Regions from separate parts of the Streptomyces sp. 1222.5 genome, predicted to be linked through region 2. Evidence: riboswitches for the same ligand, from Rfam matches in the RefSeq annotation. Region 2 holds a riboswitch; each other region holds the start of a gene.
What was found. Region 2 has a riboswitch for cobalamin ahead of BLW57_RS29735 (cobalamin biosynthesis protein). Riboswitches for the same ligand answer to the same signal wherever they lie in the genome.

Region 1: another riboswitch for cobalamin. It lies ahead of BLW57_RS26930 (prenyltransferase/squalene oxidase repeat-containing protein); the one in region 2 lies ahead of BLW57_RS29735 (cobalamin biosynthesis protein).
Region 3: another riboswitch for cobalamin. It lies ahead of BLW57_RS14235 (ribonucleoside-diphosphate reductase subunit alpha); the one in region 2 lies ahead of BLW57_RS29735 (cobalamin biosynthesis protein).

What each region holds. Positions count from the first base shown of each region.
Region 1 is NZ_FNSZ01000001.1:5,972,985-5,978,616, reverse strand. Features, by position in the region: gene BLW57_RS26940 (MBL fold metallo-hydrolase) at 1-552, shown strand, start outside; gene BLW57_RS26935 (transcriptional regulator) at 602-1,195, opposite strand; cobalamin riboswitch at 1,598-1,726, shown strand; gene BLW57_RS26930 (prenyltransferase/squalene oxidase repeat-containing protein) at 1,841-3,052, shown strand; gene BLW57_RS26925 (SCO2322 family protein) at 3,049-3,711, shown strand; gene BLW57_RS26920 (CbiQ family ECF transporter T component) at 3,743-4,897, shown strand; gene BLW57_RS26915 (ABC transporter ATP-binding protein) at 4,894-5,632, shown strand, end outside.
Region 2 is NZ_FNSZ01000001.1:6,578,827-6,584,458, reverse strand. Features, by position in the region: gene BLW57_RS29745 (inorganic phosphate transporter) at 1-426, shown strand, start outside; gene BLW57_RS29740 (hypothetical protein) at 461-688, shown strand; cobalamin riboswitch at 833-974, shown strand; gene BLW57_RS29735 (cobalamin biosynthesis protein) at 1,076-2,020, shown strand; gene BLW57_RS29730 (cobyric acid synthase) at 2,017-3,525, shown strand; gene cobN (cobaltochelatase subunit CobN) at 3,522-5,632, shown strand, end outside.
Region 3 is NZ_FNSZ01000001.1:3,196,138-3,201,769, reverse strand. Features, by position in the region: gene BLW57_RS14235 (ribonucleoside-diphosphate reductase subunit alpha) at 1-2,289, opposite strand, end outside; cobalamin riboswitch at 2,413-2,572, opposite strand; gene mctP (monocarboxylate uptake permease MctP) at 2,719-4,347, opposite strand; gene BLW57_RS14225 (DUF3311 domain-containing protein) at 4,344-4,607, opposite strand; gene BLW57_RS14220 (GntR family transcriptional regulator) at 4,746-5,510, opposite strand.

The sequences.
Region 1 (5,632 bases), 610 kb from region 2:
GGCGAACTCCTCGACCTGCCCGGCCGCCGGCTGCGCGCCGTCTGGACCCCGGGACACACCCCCGGCCACGTCTGCCTGCATCTGGAGGAGGACCATCCCGCGCGACGCGCGGGTCGCGGGCGCCTGTTCAGCGGCGACCACCTATTGCCGGAGATCACCCCGCACATCGGCCTGTACGAGGACCCCGACGACGCCACGGTGACCGACCCGCTCGGCGACTACCTCGACTCCCTGGAGCGGGTGGGCCGGCTCACCCCGGCCGAGGTGCTCCCCGCCCACCAGTACGCGTTCACCGACGCGCCCGCCCGGGTACGGCAGTTGCTCGAGCACCACGAGCAGCGGCTGGCCGGGCTGCTCGCGCTGCTCCGCGAGCCCCTCACACCCTGGCAGCTCGCGGAGCGCATGGAGTGGAACCGCCCCTGGGCCGACATCCCCTACGGCTCCCGGAACATCGCCGTCTCCGAGGCCGAGTCCCATCTGCGCCGCCTGGTGAAGCAGGGGCGGGCCGAACCGCTCGCCGGGAGCGAGCCGGTGGCGTACGTGGCCGTGTGAGCGACGTGCGCCGTGGCGGGACCGTCCCGCCCCCGTCCTGGACGCGGGGTCAGGTACGCCCGGCGTCCTCCACCCGCTCCGCGGAGATGATCATCTCGGCCAGGTCGGCGAGGGTGGCGAGCTGGTGGGCGTTCATCTGCGGGGCGCGGGCGGCGAGCCGGACCAGTCCGTTCTGGCGCAGCCGCAGCAGCGGGTCGGCCTCGGCCTCCAGGTTCTGCAGCACGGGCTGCAGCGCCTCGTGCAGCGCTTCCGGTTCGTCGGCGGTGAAGAACCCGGCGGGCAGGCCGAAGAAGCGGCGCAGCCGGTCGGTGTGCGCGAGGCTCGGCATCCCGCTCTTGCGCCACTCGCTCAGCCACTGCCGGCTGGTGCCGGCGATGGCGGCCAGCTCGCCCAGGGAGTACCGCTTTCCGTCGGGCCTCCGCCGGTTCTCGCGGATGAAGTCGAGGCGCTGGCGCACCCGTTGGGTCAGCATGGTCTCGGGAGCCCGGCCGCCGTCGAGGAGTTCGGCGACGACGGCGACGGGAACTCCGGTGCGGCGGGACAGATCGGCCACGTCGAGGGCCTCCGGCAGCCGACCCGGCCGGCCGGTCAACTCGCCGAGCCGGCGCAGGACATCGGCCAGGTCGGCGTACGCGTCACTCACCGAGTTCTCCCTGGGCTGTCGTCCGTTCGGTGTCGGGCTGACGCGAGGCTACCGGGTCGGTCGGTGACCGACCAGGGGTGACAGCGCTTCCTACCCAAAGGGGCAGCAATCGTTGACAGTTGCCGGAGCGGTGGGTGAGGATCACGGCACGGAGAGCGAGATGCGACCGCCCCGGGTGCCGGTCACGGGGGAGCGGCACCCGGGGTGCACCACACCCGATCGCCTCGGCCGTCCTCGGCGGCGGACCGGTCGACGACGCGCCGGCCGGCCCTCGCGGTCCCCGGCGCGGCACCCACGCGTCGTCGATCCCGTGCGCGTCGGCCGTACGGCCCGAGCCCGTCAAGAGCGTGACGCCGGTCACCGGGCCGGTGTGCCCACGGCCACCCCTCGGGCCGCGCGGGGCTGCCGGTAAAGTGGCGGAGTCGTCATCACACCCGTACGGGGGGAAGCCGGTGCAATTCCGGCGCTGACCCGCAACCGTGAGCCGCCCGGCGGGCGGTGAGCCGGACCGCCCCGGGCGGGACGTTGACCGGCTCACGTGCGTCGGCGGCCCGCCGCGCACGGCACCGTCGAGGTACACGGGGCCGAGCCGCCCGGGTGTTCCCGTGCGCTGCAGGCTCCCCGCAGGAGAGGCAGTCGCCGACCATGAACGTTCGCCGCAGCGCCGCGGCTCTCGCCGCCATAGGCGTGCTGGCCGCCGCCGCGCCCGCCACGGCCGCCGACGCGTCCCCGTCCCCCAAGGTGGCGGTGCCGGACGGCCTGTACGGCAAGGCGGACCCGACGTACGACGGCGTGTGGCGGCAGTCGCTGACGCTGCTCGCCCAGCGCACCCTCGGCTACCGGCCGACCCCGAAGGCCGTGGACTGGCTCACCGGGCAGCAGTGCGCGAACGGCTCCTTCGCCGCCTTCCGTGCCGCGCCCGGCAAGGCCTGCGACGACAAGACGCAGGTGGACACCAACAGCACGGCGGCCGCCGTGCAGGCCCTGGCCGCCGTCGGCGGACACGACCGCGAGACCCGCAAGGCCCTGGTCTGGCTGACCACCGTGCAGAACAAGGACGGCGGCTGGGGGTACACGCCGGGCGGCCCGAGCGACACCAACTCCACCAGCGTCGTCATCGGCGCGTTCGCCGCGGTCGGCCAGGACGTCGCGAAGCTGCACAACAGGAGCAGGACCCCTTACGACCTGCTGGCCGCGCAGGCCGTCCCCTGCGACCAGGACGGCGGTGGCGCCCTCGCCTACCAGCCGGACAAGAAGGGCAAGCTGCTCGCCAACGCGGACGCGACGGCGGCCGGCCTGCTGGGCTCGCTCGGCAAGGGCTTCGCCGCGGAGGTGGGCAAGGCGCCCGCGAAGGACGACTGCGTCAAGGCCGCCCACCCCACCCCGGCCCAGCTCGCGGACAACGCGGGCGCCTACCTGGCATCGGCCGTCGCCGAGACCGGTCACCTGAAGTCGACCCTGCCCGGCGCCAAGGACCAGCCCGACTTCGGCAACACCGCGGACGCGGTCGTCGCGCTCGCCGCGGACGGCCGCACCGACCGGGCGAAGAAGGTGTACGCCTGGCTGGAGAAGAACGCCACCCAGTGGGCGGCGCAGAGCGGCCCGGCCGCGTACGCGCAGCTGATCCTCGCCGCGCACGCGGTGGGCGCGCAGCCGGACGACTTCGGCGGCACCAGCCTGGTCCGCTCCCTCAACGCCCAGGGCCCGGCCCCGCAGGCGGAGAAGGCCGCCGGGAAGAAGGCCGAGGCGTCCGACGACGACTCGAACACCGGCGTGTGGTGGATCGTCGGCGTCGGCCTCGTGGCGGGTATCGGCATCGGCTTCCTGCTCAGCGGCCGGAAGAAGAACCGGCCGTGACCCCCGTCCGCCGTGCCGCGACCCTGCTGGTCGCCGCGCTCGTCCTGCTGCTTCCCGCGACCGCGGCCCACGCCACCGGCTACCGCTACTGGTCGTTCTGGGAGCGCTCCGGCGGCCACTGGACGTACGCCACCCAGGGCCCGTCGATGGTGCGCCCGGACGACGGCGCGGTCCAGGGTTTCCGGTTCGCCGTGAGCGCGGACTCCGCGGACGCGACCCGGCCGCGCGGTACGGCGGACTTCACCACGATCTGCGCGGAAACGCCCGCGAAGGCGGGCACCAAGCGGGTGGCGCTGGTCCTCGACTTCGGCACGCCCGCCGACGCCCCGTCCGGCGAGCGGCCGCCCGCGCGCCGCACCGCGTGCGCCCGCCTCTCGCCGGACGCGACGAGCGCGGACGCGGTGGCCGCGGTCGCCAGACCCCTGCGCTACGACACCAACGCGCTGTTGTGCGCGATCGCCGGGTATCCGCACCAGGGGTGCGGGGAACAGGTGTCGGCGGACCGCGAGCCCGCGGCCGCCGCACCGGAGAAGCACGGGCCGGACGGCGGGTCCGGCGGTGGGCCGTCGCTGGGTCTGCCGGTCGGCGTGGGGGTGGTGGCCGTGCTGGCGGGCGCCGCGGTGTGGCAGGCGCGGCGGCGGCGCGATGACTCCGTGTAGCTGCGGGCCGTCCTGCGACAGCGGGTGCGCCGTGGCTGATCGCGCCGTTCCCCGTGCCGCCGGGAAGCCGAAGCCGCCGGCCACCGCACGGCACCGGTACCGGTCCCGGTTGCACCCCGGTGCCTGGTGGCTCTGGGCGCTCGCCCTCGGTACCGCCGCCACTCGCACCACCAACCCGCTCCTCCTCGCGCTCCTCGTCGCCGCCTCCGCCTACGTCGTGGCGACGCACCGCTCCTCGGCTCCCTGGGCCCGCTCCTACGCCGCGTTCGTCAGGCTCGGCCTCGCCGTCCTGCTGGTCCGCCTGCTCTTCGCGGTGGCCCTCGGCTCCCCCATCCCCGGCACGCACACCCTGTTCACCCTCCCCGAGATCCCGCTCCCCCACTGGGCGCAGGGCATCCGGCTGGGCGGCCGGGTCACCGCCGAGGCGCTCGTCTTCGCCGGCTACGACGGACTGAAGCTGGCCACCCTGCTGATCTGCGTGGGCGCGGCGAACGCCCTGGCCGGCCCCTCCCGGCTGCTGAAGTCGCTGCCCGGGGCGCTGTACGAGACGGGGGTGGCCGTCGTCGTCGCCCTCACCTTCGCGCCGCATCTCATCGCCGACGTACGGCGGCTGCGGGCCGCCCGCCGGCTGCGGGGCCGCCCCGACCGGGGCGTGCGGGGCCTGCTCCAGGTCGGACTGCCGGTCCTGGAGGGGGCGTTGGAGCGCTCGGTCGCGCTCGCCGCCGCGATGGAGTCCCGCGGTTACGGCCGCACCGCCGAGGTGCCCGCCCGCGTCCGCCGTACGACCGCCGCGCTCACCCTCGGCGGACTGCTCGGGGTGTGCGCGGGAACGTACGGGCTGCTCACGGCCGAGGGCGGCACGTACGGGCTGCCGGTGCTGCTCGCCGGTGTGGCCGCCGCGCTCGCGGGTCTGCGCCTGGGCGGCCGCCGTTCCCTGCGCACCCGGTACCGCCCGGACCCCTGGGGCGTACGGGCCTGGCTGGTCGCGGGGTCAGGCGTGGCGGTCGCCGCACTGCTCGCGCTCGCCTCGGTCCGCGACCCGGACGCGCTGCACCCGGGGGTGGTGCCCCTGGTCGCGCCCGTGTTCCCGCTGTGGCCCGCGGTCGCCGTGCTGCCGGCGCTGCTGCCCGCCTTCGTCGTCCCCCGGGCACCCGAGGTGTCCCGAATCCCCGAGGAGCCGTCGTGATCCGCTTCGAGAACGTCGGCGTCACCTACGACGGCGCGGCCGGACCCACCGTCCGGGGCGTGGACTTCGAGGTGCCCGAGGGCGAACTGGTGCTGCTCGTCGGCCCGTCCGGGGTGGGCAAGTCGACCGTGCTCGGCGCGGTCAGCGGCCTGGTCCCGCACTTCACGGGCGGCACCCTCGGCGGGCGGGTCACGGTGGCCGGCCGGGACACCCGTACCCACAAGCCGCGGGAACTCGCCGACGTGGTCGGCACGGTGGGGCAGGATCCGCTCGCCCACTTCGTGACGGACACCGTGGAGGACGAACTCGCCTACGGCATGGAGTCGCTGGGACTCGCGCCCGCGGTGATGCGGCGCAGGGTGGAGGAGACCCTGGATCTGCTGGGCCTGGCGGGGCTGCGGGACCGGCCCATCGCCACGCTCTCCGGTGGGCAGCGGCAGCGGGTCGCGATCGGTTCGGTCCTCACCCCGCACCCCCGGGTGCTGGTCCTGGACGAGCCGACCTCGGCGCTGGACCCGGCCGCGGCGGAGGAGGTGCTGGCCGTGCTCCAGCGCCTGGTGCACGACCTGGGGACGACCGTGCTGATGGCGGAGCACCGGCTGGAACGCGTGGTGCAGTACGCGGACCGGGTCGTCCTGCTGCCCGCGCCCGGTGCCGCCCCGGTGGTCGGCGCCCCGGCCGAGGTGATGGCCGCGTCCCCGGTGTACCCCCCGGTCGTCGCCCTGGGCCGGCTGG
Region 2 (5,632 bases):
GTCTCCGGCTCGGTGATGGGTGCGGGTCTGGGCCGCAAGGGCGGTGTGGTCCGCTGGTCCACCGCGACCCGTATGTTCGTCGCCTGGGCGCTGACCCTGCCGGCCGCCGCGCTGGTCGGCGCGGGCGCCGAGTCCGTCACGGACCTGGGTGACTGGGGCACCGCCGTCGTCGCGGTCTTCCTGGTCTCCGCCAGCGCCGCGATCTGGAAGCTCTCCCGCCGCGAGGTCGTCGACCACACCAACGTCGTCACCGAGACCGAGGAGCCGGCCGGCGTGGTGACCACCGCCATCGCCGCCGTGATCCCGCCGCCCGCGGGCACGGTCGCCGAGGACCCGGCCGTCGCCTTCCCGCACCAGTCCACCGGCCGGGGCCGGGTCGCCGACCCCGCCGCCGCCCCGGCCACCCCGCCGGCCGCCACCGTCTGACCCCGGCACCCCGGTTACTGAAGGAAGCATCCCCATGAAGATCGACTGGGCGGCCCTCGGCTCCGTCTTCGGCGTCAGCCTCGTGGTCACGGTGGGCCTGGTGGCCCTGTTCACCCTCGGTATCAAGGGCCTGGCCCGGCGCGAACAGGCCGCGGCCCAGGGCGACTCCGCCGCCCTCGCCGTCACCGGCGCGTACGTCTGCTTCGCCGCCTGCGCGGCCGCGGTGGCGTACGGCATGTATCTCATCGTCGCCAAGGCCTGACCCGGCGTCCGCCGCACGGCGGACGCGAACGAGCACCGCAGAGGCTCCCCTCCCCGCCCGGGAGGGGAGCCTTCGGCATGCTCGCCCGCCCCACGATGTGGGGATCGGCACACTCTCCCCACGCAGGTCAAAGGCAAGTTGACGGCCCTTCCGGGCGCGTGGTGGACTGCCCAGGCCATGTACGGCGGCAAGAGAGGAAGCCGGTGCGAATCCGGCGCGGTCCCGCCACTGTGACCGGGGAAGAACCCCCGGGAGCCAGGAACTCTCACCGCCGGATCAGTCGAACCAGGGCGCGGACACCCTGAGTGAGGACACGTATCGCCATGCTCGGCTGCCGATCGAGGACCAGTACCAGACCTGCCCCTGTGCCCACGGCCGGCTGAGCCGATGGGTGCCGATCGCTCCTACGCGTACGGCGCCGCCGCCGGCCTTCTCGGTGACCTGCTCCTCGGCGATCCCCGCCGCGGGCATCCCGTCGCCGCGTTCGGACGGGCGGCCGGGGCCGTGGAGAGCGCGTTGTGGCACGACCACCGCGGCTGGGGGACGCTGCACACCACCGTGTGCGCCGGTGGCGCCGTGGCCCTGGGCGCGCTGGCCGCACGCGCCGTACGCCCCTCCTTCGTCGCCTCCGCCGCGCTGACCGCCGCCGCCACCTGGTCGGTCGCCGGCGGGACTTCGCTCGCCCGGGAGGCCCGCGTCATCGGACGTGCCCTGAAGACCGGGGACGTCGACGCGGCCCGCGCGCGGCTGCCCCATCTGTGCGGCCGGGACCCGCAGGCCCTGGACGCCGACGGGATCGCCCGGGCCGTGGTCGAGTCCGTCGCCGAGAACACGTCCGACGCCGTGGTGGGCGCCCTGGTGTGGGGAGCCGTCGCCGGAGTGCCGGGACTGCTCGGCTTCCGGGCGGTCAACACCCTGGACGCGATGGTGGGTCACAAGTCGCCCCGGTACCGGCGCTACGGCTGGGCCTCCGCCCGCCTGGACGACCTCGCCGGCTGGCCGGGGGCGCGGCTGACCGCCGTACTCGCCGCCGCGGCCGGCCCCGATCCGCGCGGTGCCCTGCGCGCTTGGAAGGCCGACGCGCACCGGCATCCGAGCCCCAACGCCGGGCCCGTGGAGGCCTCGTTCGCGGGCGCCCTCGGAGTGCGCCTGGGCGGGACGCTCTCCTACGGCGGGCGGGTCGAGCACCGCCCGGTGCTCAACGGCCGGACCGGGCGCGCCGTCCGGGCCACCGACATCGACCGGGCCGTACGGCTCTCCCGCCGCGTCGGCCTGCTCGCGCTCGGCTTCACCGTCGCCGCGCGCCGAATCGTGAAGGGACGTGGGAAGTGAACGGGGGTCTCCTCGTCGCCGGCACCACCTCCGACGCCGGCAAGAGCGTCGTGACGGCCGGGATCTGCCGGTGGCTGGTGCGCCAGGGGGTGAAGGTCGCGCCGTTCAAGGCGCAGAACATGTCCCTCAACTCCTTCGTGACCCGTGAGGGTGCGGAGATCGGGCGGGCGCAGGCCATGCAGGCGCAGGCGTGCCGGATCGAGCCGACCGCGCGGATGAACCCGGTGCTGCTGAAGCCGGGCGGCGAGCAGAGCAGCCAGGTGGTGCTGCTGGGCAGGCCGGTGGGCGAGATGAGCGCGCGCGGCTACCACGGCGGGCGCCAGCAGCGGCTGCTGGGCACGGTGCTGGACTGCCTGGCCGAGTTGCGGGGCACGTATGACGCGGTGATCTGTGAGGGGGCGGGCAGCCCGGCCGAGATCAACCTGCGGCGGACCGACATCGTCAACATGGGCGTCGCGCGGGGCGCCCGGCTGCCCGTGCTGGTGGTGGGGGACATCGACCGGGGAGGCGTCTTCGCCTCCTTCTTCGGCACCGTCGCCCTGCTCTCCCCCGAGGACCAGCAGTTGGTCGCCGGGTTCCTGGTGAACAAGTTCCGGGGCGATGTCAGCCTGCTGGAGCCGGGGTTGGACATGCTGCACGGCCTCACCGGGCGGCGCACCTACGGCGTCCTGCCGTACCGGCACGGCCTAGGCATCGACGAGGAGGACGGGCTGCGCGTCTCGCTGCGCGGCACGGTCCGGGAGTCCACCGTCGCTGCCCCGGTCGGCGAGGACGTGCTGCGGGTCGCCGTGTGCGCGATCCCACTGATGTCCAACTTCACCGACGTGGACGCGCTCGCCGCCGAACCGGGTGTCGTGGTGCGGTTCGTGGACCGCCCGGAGGAGCTGGCGGACGCCGACCTCGTGGTGGTCCCGGGCACGCGCGGGACCGTACGGGCGCTCCAGTGGCTGCGGGAGCGCGGGCTCGCGCGGGCGCTCGCCAGGAGGGCCGCCGAGGGGCGTCCGGTCCTCGGCATCTGCGGTGGCTTCCAGATCCTCGGCGAGCACATCGAGGACGAGGTCGAGTCGCGCGCCGGGGAGGTCCCCGGGCTCGGACTGCTGCCGGTGCGGGTGCGGTTCGCCCGCGAGAAGACGCTGACCCGGCCGGTCGGCGAGGCCCTCGGCGAACCGGTCGAGGGATACGAGATCCACCACGGGGTGGCCACCGTCGGCGGGGGCGAGCCCTTCCTGGACGGCTGCCGGGTCGGCCAGACGTGGGGCACGCACTGGCACGGTTCGCTGGAGTCGGACGGTTTCCGGCGGGCCTTCCTGCGGGAGGTGGCGGCCGCCGCGGGCCGCCGCTTCGTACCGGCGCCGGACGTTTCCTTCGCCGCGCTGCGCGAGGAGCAGCTCGACCGGCTCGGCGATCTGATCGAACAGCACGCGGACACGGACGCGCTCCTTCGGCTCATCGAGTCGGGCGCGCCGCAAGGACTGCCTTTCATTCCACCGGGAGCGCCCGCATGAGCACAGTGTTGTTGTTGTCGACCGCCGACACGGACCTGCTGGCCGCCCGCGCCTGCGGCGCCGGGTACCGGATCGGCAACCCCACCCGGGTCGACGTCGCCGCCGAACTGCCGGGCCTGGTCGAGGGCGCGGACATCGCCGTCGTCCGGCTGCTGGGCGGCAAGCGCGCGTGGGAGGACGGGCTGGCCGCGCTGAAGGCGACCGGCGTGCCGACCGTGCTGCTGGGTGGCGAGGCCGTGCCGGACGCCGAGCTGATGGCGGAGTCGTCCGTGCCGGCCGGTGTGGTGGCGGAGGCGCTGAAGTACCTGGTCGAGGGCGGCCCGGCGAACCTGCTGGAGCTGTCCCGGTTCCTGTCGGACACGGTGCTGCTGACCGGTGAGGGCTTCGAGGGCCCGCACAGCATGCCGGAGTACGGCGTGCACGGGGCGTACGAACTGCGCGCGGACCGGCCGACGGTGGGCGTGCTCTTCTACCGGGCGCACGAGCTGAGCGGCAACACCGGCTTCGTGGACACGCTGTGCGAGGCGATCGAGGCGAAGGGCGCCAACGCGCTGCCCGTGTACTGCGGTTCGCTGCGCGGCGCGGACGACGGGCTGTACGAGCTGCTGGGCAGGGCGGACGCGCTGGTGGCGACCGTGCTCGCGGCAGGCGGCACGCACGCCTCTCAGGCGTCGGCGGGCGGTGACGAGGAGGCCTGGGACATCGGGGCCCTCGCCGACCTGAACGTGCCCGTCCTCCAGGGGCTCTGCCTCACCTCCTCGCGGGCCGCCTGGGCGGAGTCGGACGCCGCCCTGTCCCCCATGGACGCGGCGATGCAGGTGGCGATCCCGGAGTTCGACGGCCGGCTGGTCACCGTGCCGTTCTCCTTCAAGGAGCAGGGCCCCGACGACGTCCCGGTGTACGTCGCCGACCCGGAGCGGGCCGCGCGGGTGGCCGGGATCGCCCTGCGTCACGCGCGGTTGAAGCACAAGCCGAACGCGGAGAAGAGGATCGCCCTGGTCTTCACCGCGTACCCGACCAAGCATTCGCGCGTCGGCAACGCGGTCGGCCTGGACACGCCCGCGTCGGCGGTGCGCGTCCTGGACGCCCTCAGGGAGGCGGGGTACGGCCTCACCGAGTACCCGGACAACGGTGACGAGCTGATCCACCGGCTGATCGAGGCCGGCGGCCACGACGTGGAGTGGCTGACGGAGGACCAGCTGGCCGCAGCGCCCGCCCGGGTTCCGCTGGCCGACTACCGGGCGTGGTTCGAGAAGCTGGACCCGGAGCTGCGGGACGCCATGACCGAGGCGTGGGGCGAGCCGCCGGGCGGCCTGTACGTGGACGGCGACGACATCGTGCTCGCCTCCCTGCGGTTCGGGAACGTCGTCGTGATGATCCAGCCGCCGCGCGGCTTCGGCGAGAACCCGATCGCGATCTACCACGACCCCGACATGCCGCCCTCGCACCACTACATGGCGGCCTACCGCTGGCTGGACAACAGCTTCGGCGCCGACGCGATCGTGCACATGGGCAAGCACGGCACGATGGAGTGGCTGCCGGGCAAGGGCCTCGGCCTGAGCGCCGGCTGCGCACCGGACGCGGTCCTCGGCGAGCTGCCGCTGATCTACCCGTTCATCGTCAACGACCCCGGTGAGGGCACCCAGGCCAAGCGGCGCGGGCACGCCACGGTGGTCGACCACCTCGTCCCGCCGATGGCGCGCGCCGACACGTACGGCGACCTGGCCAAGCTGGAGCAGCTGCTGGACGAGTACGCGCTCGTCTCCGACCTGGACCCGGCGAAGGCCCCGGCCGTCCGCGCGCAGATCTGGACGCTGGTCAAGGCCGCCGAGCTGCACCACGACCTGCACGTGGCCGAGCAGCCGGACGACGAGGCGTTCGACGAGTTCGTCATGCACATCGACGGCTACCTGTGCGAGATCAAGGACGTGCAGATCCGTGACGGTCTGCACATCCTGGGCGGCGGTCCGGTCGGCGAGCCGCGCGTGAACCTGGTCCTCGCGGTGCTGCGCGCCTCGCAGGTGTGGGGTGGGCAGGCGAACGCGCTGCCGGGGCTGCGGGCCTCGCTGGCCGCGTACTTCGGGCTGGTGGAGAAGGACCTGCTGGC
Region 3 (5,632 bases), 3.4 Mb from region 2:
GGGCGCCTGGCTCTGCGCCTGGGCCTGGGCGGCCCGGGCGATCCGCGTCGCCGGACGGGAGCGCAGGTAGTACGTCGTCTTCAGGCCCGACTTCCAGGCGTACGCGTACATCGAGGAGAGCTTGCCGATGGTCGGCGTCTCCAGGAACAGGTTCAGCGACTGCGCCTGATCCAGGTACGGGGTACGCGCCGCGGCCATGTCGATGAGGCCGCGCTGCGGGATCTCCCAGGCGGTGCGGTACAGCTGCCGCACGTCCGCCGGGATCCAGGCGAAGTCCTGCACCGAGCCGTTGGACTCGCGCAGCGCCTCGCGGGTGCGCGCGTCCCACACGCCCAGGTCCTTCAGGTCCCGCACCAGATAGGAGTTGACCTGGAGGAACTCACCCGACAGCGTCTCGCGCTTGAACAGGTTGGAGACCTGCGGCTCGATGCACTCGTAGACGCCCGCGATGGAGGCGATGGTGGCGGTCGGGGCGATGGCGAGGAGCAGCGAGTTGCGCATGCCGACCGAGGCGATCCGCTCGCGCAGCGCCGCCCAGCGCTCCGGCCAGGCCGGCTCCACGCCGTAGTGGTCGGGGTGCAGCACACCGCGGGCGGTACGGGTCTTCTCCCAGGCCGGCAGCGGGCCGTTGCGCTCGGCGAGGTCGGCGGAGGCCTCGTACGCGGCCAGCATGATGCGCTCGGCGATCCGCGTCGACAGGGCCTTGGCCTCGGGGGAGTCGAAGGGCAGCCGCAGCTTGAAGAAGACGTCCTGCAGACCCATCGCGCCGAGGCCCACCGGCCGCCATCTGGCGTTGGAGCGGCCCGCCTGCTCGGTCGGGTAGAAGTTGATGTCCACGACGCGGTCGAGGAAGGTGACGGCGGTGCGGACCGTCTCGTCCAGCCGCTCCCAGTCGATGTCGCCGTCGACGACGAAGGCGCCCAGGTTGACCGAGCCCAGGTTGCAGACCGCGGTCTCGCCGTCGTCCGTGACCTCCAGGATCTCCGTGCAGAGGTTCGAGGAGTGGACGACGTGGCCCGGCTCGGCCGTCTGGTTGGCGGTGCGGTTGGCCGCGTCCTTGAAGGTCATCCAGCCGTTGCCGGTCTGTGCCAGCGTGCGCATCATGCGGCCGTACAGGTCACGGGCAGCGATGGTCTTCCGGGCCAGCCCGGCGGCCTCGGCCTCGCGGTACGCGGCGTCGAACTCCGCGCCCCACAGGTCCACCAGCTCGGGCACGTCCGCCGGGGAGAACAGCGACCACTGCTCGTCGGCGTTGACGCGGCGCATGAACTCGTCCGGGATCCAGTGCGCCAGGTTCAGGTTGTGCGTACGGCGGGCGTCCTCACCGGTGTTGTCCCGCAGCTCCAGGAACTCCTCGATGTCGGAGTGCCAGGTCTCCAGGTACACCGCGGCCGCGCCCTTGCGCCGGCCGCCCTGGTTCACCGCGGCCACCGAGGCGTCCAGGGTCTTCAGGAACGGGACGATGCCGTTGGAGTGCCCGTTGGTGCCACGGATCAGCGAACCGCGGCTGCGGATCCGGGAGTACGACAGACCGATCCCGCCGGCGTGCTTGGAGAGCCGCGCGACCTGGTGGTAGCGGTCGTAGATGGAGTCCAGCTCGTCCAGCGGGGAGTCCAGCAGGTAGCAGGACGACATCTGCGGGTGCCGCGTACCGGAGTTGAACAGGGTGGGGGAGGACGGCAGGTAGTCGAGGCGGCTCATGAGCCTGTAGAGCGCCGCGACCTCGTCCACCGAGCGGGTGGTGTCGTCCTCGGCCAGGCCGGCGGCGACCCGCAGCATGAAGTGCTGGGGCGTCTCGACGACCTTGCGGGTGAAGGGGTGCCGCAGCAGGTAGCGGCTGTGCAGGGTGCGCAGGCCGAAGTAGCCGAAGCGGTCGTCGGCGGCCCGGTCGACCAGCGCGTCCAGCCGCCCGGCGTGCAGCCGGACGAACTCGGCGGTCCGGTCCGCGATGAGCCCCTCCCGGTGTCCCACGGCCACGGACTCGGTGAACGAGGTGACGCCCTGCGAGGCGGCCTCCTCGCGGATGGCGAGGGTCAGCAGTCGGGCGGCCAGCCGGGAGTAGGCGGGGTCCTCGGAGATCAGGCCGGCGGCCGCCTCCGTGGCCAGCTCGCGCAACTCCGCCTCGTCGGCCCGCGCGGACCGGCCGCGCAGCGCGGCGGCGGCGACCCGGCCGGGGTCGGCGTCGGGGAGGTCGGCGGTCAGCTCGGTCAGGGTCCGCAGCAGCGCGGCACCGGGACCGGCGGTCTTCAGCTCGCTGACTGAAGCCGGGTCTGCTGGCGCGATGGTCACGTGGGGCTCTCCCTCGCTCGGCACAGGGCCTGGCGGAGGGCAGGGGGCAGCCACGAGCGCGCACGGCGTCGCGTCCACCGGCCCACTCCGCGAGGCCCGGACGTCTGTGAGCACCCGGACCGGACGGCCGGGCGCGCTGGCGGCAGGTCCTCGGACTGAACAGGCGTGCGGAGACACGCAAGTACACCGTTGCGGGACAGTTCCGGATTCGCACCGGATTCCCCTGCGGCGACAGCGAGGATGAGCATACATCTTGTGCTCGCCCGCCACGCCACCCCCAGATGTTGTGTCGCCGTCGGTTTCAGAGCGTCAACTGGTAGGTGAGAAGAGTGATGTCGCCGGCCGCCTGCCCGGGCGGCGGCGGTGTGCCGGGCGGGAACGACGACGGGCCGCCGGATCCCCTCCGGCGGCCCGTCGCGCGGCTGTCGCTCAGTGACCGGTGCCCGCCGTCGCCGGCGGCAGCTCCACCTGGACGCCCGGGTCGCCGGCGTCCGCGGTGTAGTCCTCCGGCCGGGTCTGGTCGAGGCCCTCGGGGGCCTTCACGGCCTTCAGGACGAAGGTCAGGACCACGGTGACGACGACGTTCAGGACGAACGCGGTGAGACCGATGTACCCGATCTCGCCGATACCCGGGATCTCCTTCGCGGAGCCGCCGAAGTGCTTCTGCGTCGGCGAGGCCACCCCGTACGCGGCGACCGTGCCGTACACCATGCCGACCGCCCAGCCGGCCAGCAGCGCCCAGCGGTGGAACCAGCGGGTGAACAGGCCGCCCACCAGGGCCGGGAAGGTCTGCAGGATCCAGATGCCGCCCAGCAGCTGGAAGTTGATGGCGACCGTCTTGTCCATGGTGAGGACGAAGACCAGCGCGCCCACCTTCACCAGCAGCGACACGATCTTGGAGACCTGGGCCTCCTGCTTGGGCGTGGCGTCCGGCTTGATGAAGTCCTTGTAGATGTTGCGGGTGAAGAGGTTGGCCGCTGCGATGGACATGATCGCCGCCGGCACGAGCGCGCCGATGCCGATCGCCGCGAAGGCCACGCCCGCGAACCAGTCCGGGAACATGTCCTCGAACAGCTGCGGGATCGCCAGCTGCCCGTTGGTCACCTTCACCCCGGCCGCGATCGCCATGAAGCCCAGCAGCGCCAGCAGGCCCAGCATGAGCGAGTACAGCGGCAGGATCGTGGTGTTCCGGCGGATCACCTCACGGCTCCTGGACGACAGGGTCGCGGTGATCGAGTGCGGGTACATGAACAGCGCGAGGGCCGAGCCGAGCGCCAGCGTGGCGTACGTCCACTGGCCCGCCTCGGGCGGGACGAGCGCGCCGCGCGGCTTGCCGGTGGCGGGGTTGACCTGGCTGAACGCGCCGCCCGCCTTGGCGAAGACGTCGTCGAAGCCGCCCAGCTTGATCGGGATGTAGATGATCGCCACCGCGATGACGATGTAGATCAGCGCGTCCTTGACGAACGCGATCAGCGCGGGCGCGCGCAGGCCGGAGGAGTACGTGTAGGCCGCGAGCACACCGAAGGCGATGAGCAGCGGGAGGTCCTTCACGAACCAGTTGGTGTTCTCGCCGCCGCCGACGCCCATCACGTCGAGCACCGCCTGGATGCCCACGAGCTGCAGCGCGATGTACGGCATCGTCGCCAGGATGCCGGTGAGCGCCACCGCCAGCGACAGGCCCTTCGAGCCGAACCGGCCGCGCACGAAGTCGGAGGTGGTGACATAGCCGTGCTTGTGGGACACGGACCACAGGCGGGGCAGGAAGGTGAAGATCAGCGGGTACACCAGGATCGTGTACGGCACCGCGAAGAAGCCGGACGCGCCCGCCGCGTAGATCGCCGCCGGGACGGCGACGAAGGTGTAGGCCGTGTACAGGTCACCGCCCAGCAGGAACCAGGTGACCCAGGTGCCGAACGACCGGCCGCCCAGGCCCCATTCGTCCAGGGAGTGCTCGTTCTCGGCCCGGCGCCAGCGCGCGGCCAGGAAGCCCATGACCGTGACGGCCAGGAAGAAGAAGATGAAGACGCCGAGCGCGACGCCGTTGACCCCGTCCTTCACTGCGCGGCACCCCCCTTCGCACCGTTGCGGGAACGCTGGTCGTGCTGCCACAGCTTGTACGCGGTCATCGTGAGCGCGGTGGAGATCAGCACCCAGAGCATCTGGTACCAGTAGAAGAACGGGATCCCGATGAACGTGGGGTCCGTCTTGGCGTACGAACCGAGCCACAGCATCGCGACGAAGGGCGCCACCAGACACAGGCCGATGACGACCCGGACCGGTGTCACCACCGGAGGTCTCACTTGAGGTGTTTCGGACATGCCACGGCTCCCGTCCCCTTGCTGATCACGCGTGTAATGCGCAGGCAATCTAGGTGACGGGATCAGTGCACGGGAAGACCTCGTCCGGATATCGGTATGCCGATTTCGGGGTGGCGGTGTGAAGAGATGCCGCCGGGGTCAGTCCACGGGCCGCTTCAGCCGCGCGACGAACTTGTACCGGTCGCCCCGGTACACGGACCGCACCCACTCCACCGGCTTGCCCTCGCGGTCCAGCGAGTGCCGGGAGAGCATCAGCATCGGCAGGCCCACGTCCGTGCCGAGCAGGCCCGCCTCACGGGGCGTGGCCAGGGAGGTCTCGATGGTCTCCTCGGCCTCGGCGAGGTGGACGTCGTAGACCTCGGCGAGCGCGGTGTACAGCGACGTGTACTTAACGAGCGAGCGGCGCAGGGCCGGGAAGCGCTTGGCGCTCAGATGCGTGGTCTCGATCGCCATCGGCTCGGCGTTGGCCATGCGCAGCCGCTCGATGCGCAGCACCCGCCCGCCGGCGGTGATGTCCAGCAGGTCGGCGAGCCGGTCGTCGGCCGTGATGTAGCCGATGTCCAGCAGCTGCGAGGTCGGCTCCAGGCCCTGGGCGCGCATGTCCTCGGTGTACGAGGTGAGCTGCAGCGCCTGGGAGACCTTGGGCTTGGCGACGAAGGTGCCCTTGCCCTGGATGCGCTCCAGCCGGCCCTCGACGACGAGCTCCTGCAGGGCCTGGCGGACGGTGGTGCGGGAGGTGTCGAACTCGGCGGCCAGCGTGCGCTCGGGCGGTACCGGCGTGCCCGGCGCCTGCGTCTCCGTCATGTCGAGCAGGTGCTTCTTCAAGCGGTAGTACTTGGGCACGCGCGCGGTACGGACGGTCGTGCCGGCCTCGTTCTCCGCACTGCTGACGTCGGTGCTCATGCTCTGCCTTCCCGGCTCCGGATGCCGAAAGCGACCGACCTCGCATCGGCCACGGCTCACATCGTGGCACGGCTTCGTGCGCCAGGAGTCCACCCCGCACGCTCCGTGATCTCCTCTGTATA